Regions from separate parts of the Ensifer sp. ENS02 genome, predicted to be linked through region 3. Evidence: predicted binding sites of a transcription regulator. Region 3 holds the regulator's gene; each other region holds the start of a gene.
What was found. The regulator LexA, encoded in region 3, represses DNA repair genes until DNA is damaged. The targets are predictions, from matches to a motif close to TGTTCNNNNTGTGTTCNG.

Region 1 (4,174 bases), on a different contig from region 3:
GCGCCGCCGCGTCCGAGTGCCCCAGTATGCCGAAGACGCCGCACTCTTCGTGCAGCTCGTCGCCTTCGAGTTCATCGTGGATTTCGATGGATCTATCGGTCATCACAGTCGCCTTTGCTCCGTACCGGTGCGCATATCGTGATCAGGCCCGCCGTCTTCAAGCAATCTTAGCTGAAAACGGCTGCAAGCGTTATTCCCCAAAAGGACAAAGCCCGCGGGGCGGGCTTTGTCGGCAAATCGTTCCTGTCTCAGCCGTTGGTGGCCGGGGCGTCGTCGGCGGGCGCCTGGTCTGGCGTCGTCGCAGGTGCCTGGCCGGGCGTCGTTGCCGGCGCTTCGCCTTCGCCTTCACCGGTCGTGTCCTTGCCGCGCAGGCGATCGAGAATGGTGGCGTCGGCTTCTTCGGGCAAAAGCGCGATCAGCTTGTTGCCGAGATTGTCGAGCAGCGGCTTCGACTTGGCCTGGGTGACCCAGGTCGGCTGCTGCTGGGGAGCGACGAGCCAGTTGAAGAACAGCATGGCGACGACGACTAAAAGGATGCCGCGGGCAGCGCCGAACAGGAAGCCGAGCGTGCGGTCGAGCGCGCCGATGCGGCTGTCGATGATGAAATCGGCGATCCGCATGGTGATGAAGGAGATGATGATCAGCGCGATCAGGAAGATCACCGCCGCCGATCCGATCATCGCGACCGTGTCGCTGTTGGTATACTGCTTCGCATAGGGCAGGAGATGCGGGTAGAGGAAGTAGGCGGCAGCCGCCGCACCCACCCAGCTCGCGACCGAAAGCACCTCGCGCGAGAAGCCTCGAACCATGGCCAGGATTGCGGAAAACAGGGCGACGCCGAGAACGATACCGTCGAGAATTGTAATGGGCATTTTGTCCTTACTCCGGACCCGGTTCGTCCGGGTCTCCTCAAGCCTATCCGCCATCGGCCCTGAGTTCAGGGCATTTGCAGCCTGTTTGCGGCCCTTAAAGGGCGGCCTGCGGCATCCGCATCTTTCAGTCTTCGTCCTCCACCGGTCTCAGCGCGTTTCGCGACCCCGCGATGCGCGCCACCAGATCGGGCAGGCTTTCCATCTCGCTCCAGCGGCCATTGCCGTTTTTCGGCAGTTCGGTCGAAGCGGACGGCAGGACCGCCTGGGAGAACCCGAGCTTCTCGGCTTCCTTAAGGCGTTGTGCGGTATGCGCAACCGGCCGGATGGCACCCGACAAGCTGACTTCGCCGAAATAGACGCAATCCGCCGGAAGGGCAAGCCCGGCAAGCGATGAAACCAGTGCGGAAGCCACAGCTAGATCGGCCGCCGGCTCGGAAATGCGGTAGCCACCGGCGATGTTGAGATAGACGTCGTGCTGGCCGAGCCGCACGCCGCAATGGGCTTCCAGCACGGCAAGGATCATCGAGAGCCGTGCGGAATCCCAGCCGACGATGGCGCGTCTCGGCGTGCCGAGCGAGGTCGGGGCGACCAGCGCCTGCACTTCGACGAGAACCGGGCGGGTGCCTTCCATGCCGGCAAAGACGGCGGCGCCCGGCGATTTCTCGTTGCGTTCGCCGAGAAACAGTTCCGACGGGTTGGCGACCTCGCGCAGGCCCTTGTCCGACATTTCGAACACGCCGATCTCGTCGGTCGGGCCGAAGCGGTTCTTGACGGTGCGCAGGATACGATAGTGATGGCCGCGGTCGCCTTCGAAGTAGAGCACGGCGTCGACCATATGCTCGACGACGCGCGGACCGGCGATCTGGCCCTCCTTGGTCACATGGCCGACGAGCACGACGGCGGTTCCCGTCTGCTTGGCAAAGCGGATCATCGCCTGCACGCCGGTGCGAACCTGGGTCACCGTGCCCGGCGCGGAATCGACGATGTCGCTCCAGAGCGTCTGGATCGAATCGATGATCACGAGATCCGGGCGCTTGCCTTCCGACAGCGTCGCCAGAATGTCCTCGACGTTGGTCTCAGCAGCGAGCAGCACATCGCTGTCGGCAGCCCCCAGCCGCTGGGCGCGAAGACGCACCTGCGCCACAGCCTCTTCGCCCGAGACATAGATGACGCGATGCTTGCGGCGCGAGAGCGCGGCCGCTGCCTGCATCAGCACCGTCGACTTGCCGATACCCGGATCGCCGCCGACGAGCAGCGCCGATCCGCGCACGAAGCCGCCTCCGGTCACCCGGTCGAGTTCCGAGATGCCTGTCTGGATGCGTGGCGCGTCTTCGATCTCGCCCGAGAGGGTGGTGAGCGCCACCGGGCGTCCCTTCTTCGGCGCGCGCGACGGACCGCCGCCGATGCCCGCCGTCGGGTCGTCCTCGATGATCGTGTTCCACTCGCCGCAGCCTTCGCATTTTCCCACCCAGCGAGTGTGGATCGTGCCGCAGTTCTGGCAGATGAATTGGGTACGCGCTTTCGCCATCGGCATCGACTTTCGGAATGTGAGACCGCCGACGTCGCGAGGGGACGTCGGCGGCAAAGAATCATCTGTATCGTCACATAATGCCGCAAAGTGCGGAACAAAAGGTGAATTTCTGCAAGAATAACCGAAAAATGAGCTGAAGGAGCGGGTCAGACGCTGTCGATATAGTGCCTGATATAGCGGCGGCCGAGACTGGTCAGCATCTCGTAGCCGATCGTCCCTCCGGCGCGCGCGACATCGTCGATGGCGATGTGCCGGCCGAAGAGCTCGATGTAATCACCCGGTCGTACCGCGCTTTCAGGAAGGTCCGTGACGTCGAAGAGACTGAGGTCCATGGTGACGCGCCCGACATGCGGGACCTTCTGGCCGTGCAGGAAACCGAAGGCCCCTGATGGCGTTGCCTGCCTGAGCGTGACGCCGCCGCCGGAGACGGAACGGTGATAGCCATCGGCATATCCCACAGCCACCGTGGCGATGCGACTGTCGCGGTCGAAGCGGGCAGAGGCGCCATAGCTCGCGGTGCCGCCGGCGGCCACGTCTCGCACCTGGATGATCCGTGCTTCGGCGGTCACGACCGGCTTCATCGGGTTGGGGATGTCGTTCACCGCCTCGCCGCCATAGACGGCGATGCCCGGCCGGGTCAGGTCGAAATGATAGTCGGGCCCGAGGAAGACGCCGCCGGAGTTGGCAAGGCTCGCATCGACCCCTTCATAGGCAGTCGACACCTCATGGAAGCGACGGAGTTGAAGGCCATTCAGCCGATGGTCCGGATCGTCGGCGCTGACGAGATGGCTCATGATCAGCACCGGCGAAAAGCTTGCCGGTCGCGCCGGGTCTGTCGCAAGCGCAACGGCCTGCTCGACCGTAAGGCCGAGCCGGTTCATGCCGGTATCCACATGCAGCACGCAAGGGTGGTCGCCACGCTCGGAAAGGGCGGCCATGAACACGGCCAGCTGCTCGTCCGAGTTGATGACCGGCACCAGATCGTTGTCGAAGAACAGCGCCTCGTTGCCCGGCCACATCCCGGCGAGAATGTAGATCCGGCCGTCCGGTGCAAGCGGACGGAGTGCTGCGCCTTCCTCGGCATTGGCGACAAAGAAATCGCGGGCGCCGGCCGCATAGAGGGCAGGGGCCGCCTGCGCGATGCCGATGCCATAGGCATCCGCCTTGAGGACGGCTGCGGCACGCGCCTTGCCGGAGCGCTTGTTCATGGCCCGCCAGTTGTCGACAAGCGCGCCAAGATCGATCGTGAGCCGGTTGGAAGCGGAAAGGAAGTCTGGAGGAAGCATGCCGGGCACTCTGCGTGGATGATCCAGGATCAATACAGCCAAGCGCAGAGCGTCGCAAATATTCCCCTGTCGCAGCGCCCTCGCGGATGGACCAGGCAAACGAGCACTTTTGTGCAAGACGCAGCCGCGCAGGCGCACTATGGTTTTGCCATGCAGACAATTTCGCAGGAAGAAGCCATCGATGTCATGCCGATAGAGGGCGCCGAGCGCACGCGCTTCTGGCGGGATTCCCGCTTCATGGGCATGGAATGTCTGACGGCGACCTTCATCACCCATGAATTTGCGCCGCACGCGCACGAAACCTTCAGCATCGGCGCCATCGAGGCCGGCTCGCAGATCAGCAAGATCAAGGGCGAGCGTTCGGAGGCCGGCCCCGGATACTTTTATCTGATCAATCCCGACGAAATTCACGACGGTCATCCGGGCGGCAGCGGCTATCGCTATCGCATGGTCTATCCGAGCGCCGAACTGCTGGTGAGCATCAT
Region 2 (4,174 bases), on a different contig from region 3:
GAGAGCAAGGTCGTATACGCTTCGACGGCAACCACATGTTCCCGATCGTCAACCGGTTCCGCACTGGCTGCGTCACCATGGATCATGGTGCGCCAACGCTACGCCGATTGCGGAAAGGTCAACGGCTACGCCTGACGCGCCAAAGCACCCTACCCTCCAACGACTTCGCTGATCTGCACGATGGGCGCGATGTCCGTATAGTTGGCGACGTCCGCGGCAATCTCGGCGCGGTGGGGACCTAACGCCTCCTGGAATGTCTCGAGGCTCGGCGAGTAGACGTGGCACGCCGCGACGAACCCCGGCGCGCTTCCAGGCTCGCGACCCGCAAGGCCCTTATCGATCTCGTAGCGCAGGCAGGCATCGCCGAGCCGTTCCTGGATCAGTGGCATGTGGCGGGTGCGGTAGTAGTCGTGATCGAACTTCGAGCCGCCATCGGCCGGATAGTAGACGCTCATCTTGATCATGGTCGGGCTCCTGCCTGAACGCCGCTCCGAGCGTTCGAAGCTTCTTCTAGGTCACCGACCTGTAGAGCACAACCAGGTTTTGGCTGAAGCGAGTTTGACGAGAGCAAGGTCGTTTTCGCTGTGCTTGTCGAAGCCGGTGACGACGGCACGGAAGTGCCTGAGTGCTGACGAAGCGTTCGACGAGGTTGCGATAGCGACAGAGGAAGGTGCTGAAGGACGCGCATCGTTTGTGGACGGCAACGATGCCGCGGGGTTGATCGAGCGCGGCAAAGGAAGGCGCTTGTTTGCGGGCAAAAGTCTTCGGGAGTATCTTGGGCAGCGGTACGGACAATGGCGGGGGTCGTCATGGGGCCGCATGCATTTTGCCTGACATTCGCACTCGTCTCCATGGGCCTGCTTCTTGCGGGGTGTCAGACCGTGACTGTCCAGGCGGACGACAAGACCGGCCCGACCACGAAACTCGAGATCACCGGCATCCTGGATGACCATGGCAATCCCGACCCGGTCTTTAACGACAGCAGCTGCTGCAACCGCCGCCGAAGTGTTCCCGATCTGGCGCCTCTGACGATTGCAGCTTCGGCCGAGGACCCCGAAAGCGGTGTGCGCGACATTGCCGTCTGGATCTGGGCCATCAAGCGGTGCCGCTACGATGACAGCACGGGAGATTTTCAGATCACGCAATCGACCGTGGCCGCTGCAGGCACGGCTTCGGGGACGTACCCACCCGGCAGTTCCGCGCCGCTCAGCCGCAGTTCGACGGCAACCGTTCGCATGGCCGACACGCCTTATGGCGCCTGCAACCCCAAGACCGTCACTGACGCCAGTGGCCAGACGCGCGTGGTTGCCGCGCAGCCGACGGGCTTCTGCGGCCGCAGGGTCTTCATCGTCACGCAGAACGGCAACGCCTATCAGGGCTCGAGCAAGGGCGTGCTGTTTACGACCGGACCATTCGGCTCGAACAATCAGCCGTGCAACGAAATCCCCAACTGAACGCATCGGCGACGGCTTCCCCAAAACGCAGCGCTGGCAATCGCCGCGACGTCGGCTATCGTCACCGCTTCAGGCGACAGGCCGGCCCGCACACAACCGCCGAGAACAACAGCGAAGGAGCCCCATGAGCACCGTATCCCCGCCTCAGAACCCGGAAGCCGATCCGCGTGTCAAAGCCGTGTTCGACGACATTCGCACCACCCGCAAATCCGACTTCATCAACAATATGTGGCTGTGGCTCGCCTTCGATCCGGAGCTCCTGGAACAGACCTGGCGCGACGTGAAGGCCGTGATGGCAACGCCCTCGGCGCTCGATCCGCTGGTCAAGGAGATGCTCTATATCGCCGTCTCCGTCACCAATGGCTGCGGCTACTGCGCCCATTCCCATACGGCGGCGGCAAGGGCGAAAGGCATGACCGACGCCGAGCATGCGGACCTGCTCAGGGTGATCTCGCTTGCCGCCCGCACCAACCAGTTGGCGACGGCGCTGCAGGTGCCTGTGGATACCGCCTTCGACAAGACAAAAGAATAGACCGCGCGACCAAGAATAAGCGGTCTCGAAATCGCCTGTCTTTCCACAGGCTTGGTGCGGCTGGCGCAGAAAACGGAATAAAAGAAGAACATCCTTTCTGGCCTTTCCCCACCGAATCACTACATTGAGCCGCATGATGAGTGGTTTCGACGATATTCCCTTCTTCGACGAGGAGCCGGCGCCGCGCAAGCAGCAGCCCGCCCCCGCAGGTATTCCGGCAACGGGCGGCATCGCCGCGCGCGCCATGGCGGCGCGCGATCGCGCCCAGCCGCGCCCGGACTATCTCTCCGGCCTCAACCCGGAACAGTCCGAAGCGGTCGAGACGCTCGATGGCCCCGTGCTCGTGCTTGCCGGCGCCGGCACCGGCAAGACCCGGGTGCTGACGACCCGCATCGCCCATATCCTTTCGACCAACCGCGCCTTTCCCTCGCAGATCCTGGCGGTGACCTTCACCAACAAGGCGGCGCGCGAGATGAAGGAGCGCATCGGCGTGCTCGTCGGCCATGCGGTCGAAGGCATGCCCTGGCTCGGCACCTTCCACTCGATCGGCGTCAAGCTTTTGCGCCGCCACGCCGAGCTCGTCGGCCTGCGTTCCGATTTCACCATTCTCGACACCGATGACGTGGTGCGGCTGATCAAGCAGCTCATCCAGGCCGAAGGCATCGACGACAAGCGCTGGCCGGCCAAGCAGTTTGCCGGCATGATCGACGGCTGGAAGAACAAGGGCCTCGATCCCGCCCAGATCCCCGAGGGAGACGCCCGCGCCTTTGCCAACGGCAAGGGCCGCGAGCTTTACGCCGCCTACCAGAACCGGCTGTTGACGCTGAACGCCTGCGACTTCGGCGATCTTCTTTTGCACCCGATCCGCATCTTCCGCATGCATGCGGATGTGCTGAAGGACTATCACGACAAGTTCCGCTACATTCTCGTCGACGAGTACCAGGACACCAACACGGCGCAGTACATGTGGCTGCGGCTGCTTGCCCAGCGCCCCAAGGGCGTACCGCAGAACGTCTGCTGCGTGGGCGACGACGACCAGTCGATCTATGGCTGGCGCGGCGCGGAAGTGGACAATATCCTGCGCTTCGAAAAGGATTTCCCGGGCGCCAAGGTGATCAAGCTTGAGCGCAACTACCGCTCGACCGAGCACATTCTGGGCGCTGCCGGTCACCTGATCGCCCACAACGAGGGCCGCCTCGGCAAGACGCTCTTTACCGACCGCATCGATCCGGATGATGAGAAGGTGCAGGTGCACGCCGCCTGGGATTCCGAAGAGGAAGCCCGCGCCGTCGGCGAAGAGATCGAGCAGTTGCAGCGCAAGAGCCACAAGCTCAACGACATGGCGATCCTTGTGCGCGCCTCGTTCCAGATGCGCGAGTTCGAAGACCGCTTCGTCACGCTCGGCCTCAACTACCGCGTCATCGGCGGCCCGCGCTTCTACGAGCGCCTCGAAGTCCGCGATGCCATGGCCTATTTCCGCCTCGTCTGCCAGCCGGCCGACGATCTCGCCTTCGAGCGCATCGTCAACACGCCGAAGCGCGGTCTTGGCGACACCACCGTGCGCACGCTGCACGACTATGCCCGCGCCCGCGACATCCCGATGCTGGCGGCTGCCTCCGAGATCATCGAGACCGACGAGCTGAAGCCGAAGGCGCGCAAGGCACTGTTCGACGTCGTCACCGATTTCCGCCGCTGGCAGAGCCTGCTTGAAACGACCGTGCACACCGAGCTTGCCGAGCAGATCCTCGACGAGAGCGGCTATACGGCCATGTGGCAGAACGACAAGACGGCGGAAGCCCCCGGACGGCTGGAAAACCTGAAGGAACTCATCCGCTCGATGGAAGCCTTCGAGAGCCTGCGCGGCTTCCTCGAACACGTCGCTCTGGTCATGGATGCCGAGCAGAACGAGAACCTCGATGCCGTCTCGATCATGACGCTGCACTCGGCCAAGGGCCTGGAGTTCGATACTGTCTTCCTGCCCGGCTGGGAGGAAGGCCTGTTCCCGCACCAGCGCGCGCTTGATGAGGGCGGCCGCTCCGGCCTTGAGGAAGAACGGCGCCTCGCCTATGTCGGCATCACCCGCGCCAAGCATCGCTGCCACATCTGGTTCGTCTCCAACCGCCGCATCCACGGCCTCTGGCAGTCGACCATGCCGTCACGCTTCCTCGAGGAGCTGCCGCTCGCCCAT
Region 3 (4,174 bases):
CCGTACCGATCAGTTCTATTTTTGCGGCATTCGCAACGACAACTGCGTGATCGATGGCGCGACCTTCGTCTTCCATGGCGAGACGATCCACGTCGCCGATGTCGATGCGCCGCGAATCCGCCAGGCAAGCTGCGACAAGGAGCGTTCGCGCGGCTTCTACGCCAAGCAGCGCCTGCGCGAATTGCTGAATGCAGGCGACTTCAGGCTGATCTCGGCGGGAGGGCGATCAGATGCCAAGGCCGGCGAGAAACTGCGCCTGGTCACCCGCGGTGACCAATCTCTTGGACGTGTACTCGTTTCCGAGGGGCTCGTGCGGCCGTGGGAAGGGCGCCCGACGCCCTGGTGCTGAGATCAGCTGGGAGACGATCGGCGGACATCGTCGATCGTTCTGTGGAAAGTATCCGTCCTGCAAATCGACGGCGCGTTTTTCAGAAAATGCCTCTTGCGGTTTTTCTGCAATCATTCTAAATCCGCGCCAACGCTTGGTTATCCGAGCTGTGAGGCCTCGTGGCGGAGTGGTGACGCAGAGGACTGCAAATCCTTGTACCCCGGTTCAATTCCGGGCGAGGCCTCCAAAAATCTCACCTCGTTAAGTTTGGTTTGACGTTCTGCCTTAGGGCAGCGCGGTAATATTCGCGACCCCACGTCCGCGCAAGCCACGTCTCCTATGCCTCCGTCGGATCTTATCGCTTCGGTGAATTCGGTAGAGGGGGAACGATGACTCCGCTGAGATCAACCGCATCGGTAGCGTCCGTCAACATTAAGAACGGAGGCAATGGCATCAATGAAAAAGAGACTGATCCTGACGGCGTTGGCGTGTTTTGCTGCGACCGCTATTGAGGCGCGCGCGGACGACCTGGTTTTCCAGCTGAAGAACAACACCGGCGCGGTACTGACGAATTTCTATACGTCGCCGGTCGGCGTCAATGAATGGGAAGACGATGTTTTCGGTCGGCAGGTCCTGAACCCCGGCGAGAGCATGGAGATCACCATTGCCGACGGGCGGGACGTCTGCAAATACGACATGCGATTCGAGTTCGAGGAAGGCTCGGCCCTCGATACGACCGAGGACACGCAGGATCTCTGCGAACTCGGCGAATACACGATCCACGAATAAGCGATCTGGATTTCAGGTCGCCTTAAATGGAAAGAGCCTCGCCACTTTCAGTGGCGAGGCTCTTTTGATTCGGCGTTCTGCCTGGAATTCAATGGTAGCGGCGGATCAGCCCGACGAGCTTGCCCTGGATCTTCACGCGATCCGGTCCGAAAATGCGCGTCTCGTAGGCGGGGTTGGCCGCTTCGAGCGCAATCGACGCGCCCTTGCGACGGAAGCGCTTCAGCGTCGCTTCCTCGTCGTCCACGAGCGCCACGATGATGTCGCCGGGATTGGCCGAGTTGCCGTTGCGGATGATCACCGTGTCGCCGTCGAAGATGCCGGCCTCGATCATCGAATCACCCTTTACTTCGAGGGCGTAATGCTCGCCGCTGCCGATCATGTCGAGCGGGACGGTAATGTCATGAGTGTTGTTCTGGATCGCCGAGATCGGCACGCCGGCAGCGATGCGCCCCATCACCGGGACGGAAACAGACGTGCTTTCGGCGACCGGCGCCGGCTTCGGCGTGGCAGGAGCGGCGGCCGGCGGCTTTCCGAGGCTGCCCTCGATCACGCTCGGCGAGAAGCCTCTGCGCGGCTGTTGCTGGCCGGCGGCGTAGGCTTCCGGAAGCTTGATGACTTCGAGCGCGCGCGCCCGGTTCGGCAACCGGCGAATGAACCCGCGTTCTTCGAGCGCCGTGATCAAACGGTGAATGCCGGACTTCGACGCCAGGTCGAGCGCATCCTTCATTTCATCGAAAGACGGCGGTACGCCCGACTCCTTCATGCGTTCGTGGATGAACAGAAGCAATTCCTGTTGCTTGCGGGTCAGCATGGCACGTCGCTCCAGAGGCGTGAAACAAATCAAGAACAGACACTATCTGTTCCATATGTGTTCCGCAAGTGCCTAAAATTCCGTGAATTCAGGCAATTGGCTGCTTCTGTGGGGGGCGATTGGTCACTTTTGCGGGAGCGGGGCGGTTTTCGGCGACGGTTGCGTCCCAAAACAGCGCCGGGCAGGCCGGTCGCGCGCGTGATTCGAACGAATCGCGGCTCTCTTCGCGGAGAGACTTAAGTCGCTTGCGAGGCCGAGCAGGCGTCTTCGAACTCCTTCACCGTTTCGGCGCTGTTGTCTTCCGGAAGCACTGCGTCGGCCGCATCGGTCGCAACGGGCGTATCGCCGTCATAAACGAAGGACTGGATGTAGAACGCGAGCGCGCCCTTCCAAACATTGCGTCCATCGATCTGATGGCACGGCACGGCCCGTTCGAAATCGGTCTGGAGTTCATCCACCGTCGCGGCACTGAGCTTGACGTCAGGCATATTGGGCGATGCGACTATCGAAGCGAGAAGCAGGGCGGCAAGCACGGTGATCGTCCACTTGATGAAGGGGTGGGACTACGGGGTGGTAAACGATGTGAACCGCGCTTTCGTTCCGAAGTCCAGCAAGCATGGCGATCACTCTGCCTTGTTCAACAGCTCTTTGCCCGCAGGCTGTGGCTGATTTGCGCCAGCCGCTCCATCTCAACCTCGTCTCGGCCGTTCTTTATGGACCGGCGCGGAGAATGCATCGGAGCTGCCAGCTTTCGCATCGGGCCTGGGGCGCGCAAAAATCCCTGCGGGGAAGGGCCTTCACCGTCTCGACAGGCCTCTAAAAAAAGATAACTTTGCGTGGAAAGTGGGGTGGTTGCATGCATAGATTGTCGTTGGTGGTGCTCGGCCTGTTGCTCACGGCTGGAGCGGCGTCTGCTGAAGAAGGGCGTTCGAATATCTGGAAACGGATCAACGCCTGGACGGTGGGATCCGATCCTTCCCTGGGAGGCTCGTGTTACGCGGCGACGAGCTATGACGCCGGCGCTATCCTTCGTATCGGCTTTTATCCGCGGGGATCGACGAACCTGGCGTTTCTTTCGATCGGCAATGCCGAATGGAAATCCATCGAGCCGCAGCGGGAATACGATGTTGCCTTGCAGCTCGACCGTGGTCGTCAGTGGCCGGCCGTTGCGTTCGGTGTTGATCTGACCGGAGCCAAGGCCCTTGTCGTCAACTTTTCCAACACCGACTTCTTTACCGAATTCGTTCGCAAAAACACCTTGGCGCTGGCCTTCGAGGGGCGCGTCGTCGCGAGCCTCAGCCTGCGTGATTCGATGAAGGCGGTAAGCGAGATGTTCAAGTGCCAGGAGGCGGTGAGCGCCTTGATCCCGAATGGCGGTCAGGGAGCGGCGAACGATCCCTTTGCGGGCGCCGGTGGCAATGCGCCGAACAACGATCCCTTTGCCGGCGGCGGCCAGACCAAGTCGTCGAAAGATCCTTTCGCCATGTGATGGGCGCGTCCGCTTGCCGCAGAGAGGTGAATATTCCTAAAATATTGCCTGGGATCGGCTAGGCACCCTCGACAGTGACGGGGGGACCTATCAAAATGCGGGCAAACGGGGGTTTTGCATGCGTAGATTGCTGGTCGGATTGGTAAGCTGTCTGATCGCCGCGGGATCGGCCGCGGCTGAGGAGTCCGAAATCATCAAGTGGAAGGATGTCGACGGCTGGACCGTTGCATCCGACACCTCGATGGAGGGCTCCTGCTTCATCTCGTCGGTATTCGACGGCGGGGTCACCTTGCGCCTTGGGTTCTATCCCAAGGGCTCCGAGTCGCCGCTCTATATGAGCTTCGCCAGCGACGACTGGAGGTCGCTCGAGGTCGGCAAAGAGTACGACCTGACCTTCCGCTTCGACAAGACCGATCCCTGGAGCGCCTCGGCGACCGCCGCCGGTGATGCGAGCGGAAAGTTTCTGTTCGTGAACGTCACCGACGCCGAGTTCCTGACGGGCTTCGTGCGCAAGCGGGCCTTGGCCATCGCGTTTGAAGATCGCGTCATCGCAAATCTCAGCCTGCGCGGCACCGGCCCGGCGGCCGACGAGCTGATGAAATGCCAGCGGGCGGTCGACGAGATCATCGCCGACGAGGGCCGCAAGTCCAAGGAGAAGAAAGCCGACCCGTTCAGTGCACCGAGCGAGAAGCGATCGGCGCGGGATCCGTTCAGCCTCTGAAAACAGGTGGCCACGGGATCGGGCAGCGTTTCGCGA

Region 1: radA (DNA repair protein RadA) is a predicted target of LexA. The motif match lies at 2,494-2,511, and genes of this name have one in related genera.
Region 2: IB262_RS01050 (UvrD-helicase domain-containing protein) is a predicted target of LexA. The motif match lies at 2,060-2,077, and genes of this name have one in related genera.

The regions. Positions count from the first base shown of each region.
Region 1 covers NZ_JACVAO010000002.1:290,024-294,197, reverse strand. Annotated here, with positions in the region: gene purF (amidophosphoribosyltransferase) at 1-103, opposite strand, end outside; gene IB262_RS05980 (CvpA family protein) at 249-872, opposite strand; gene radA (DNA repair protein RadA) at 997-2,400, opposite strand; gene alr (alanine racemase) at 2,550-3,689, opposite strand; gene IB262_RS05965 (AraC family transcriptional regulator) at 3,840-4,174, shown strand, end outside.
Region 2 covers NZ_JACVAO010000001.1:221,225-225,398, reverse strand. Annotated here, with positions in the region: gene IB262_RS01065 (EthD family reductase) at 150-464, opposite strand; gene IB262_RS01060 (hypothetical protein) at 810-1,454, shown strand; gene IB262_RS01055 (carboxymuconolactone decarboxylase family protein) at 1,579-1,986, shown strand; gene IB262_RS01050 (UvrD-helicase domain-containing protein) at 2,120-4,174, shown strand, end outside.
Region 3 covers NZ_JACVAO010000009.1:320,621-324,794, forward strand. Annotated here, with positions in the region: gene IB262_RS21140 (thermonuclease family protein) at 1-349, shown strand, start outside; tRNA gene IB262_RS21145 (tRNA-Cys) at 502-575, shown strand; gene IB262_RS21150 (hypothetical protein) at 785-1,117, shown strand; gene lexA (transcriptional repressor LexA) at 1,206-1,928, opposite strand; gene IB262_RS21160 (hypothetical protein) at 2,165-2,461, opposite strand; gene IB262_RS21165 (hypothetical protein) at 2,800-3,417, shown strand; gene IB262_RS21170 (hypothetical protein) at 3,545-4,138, shown strand.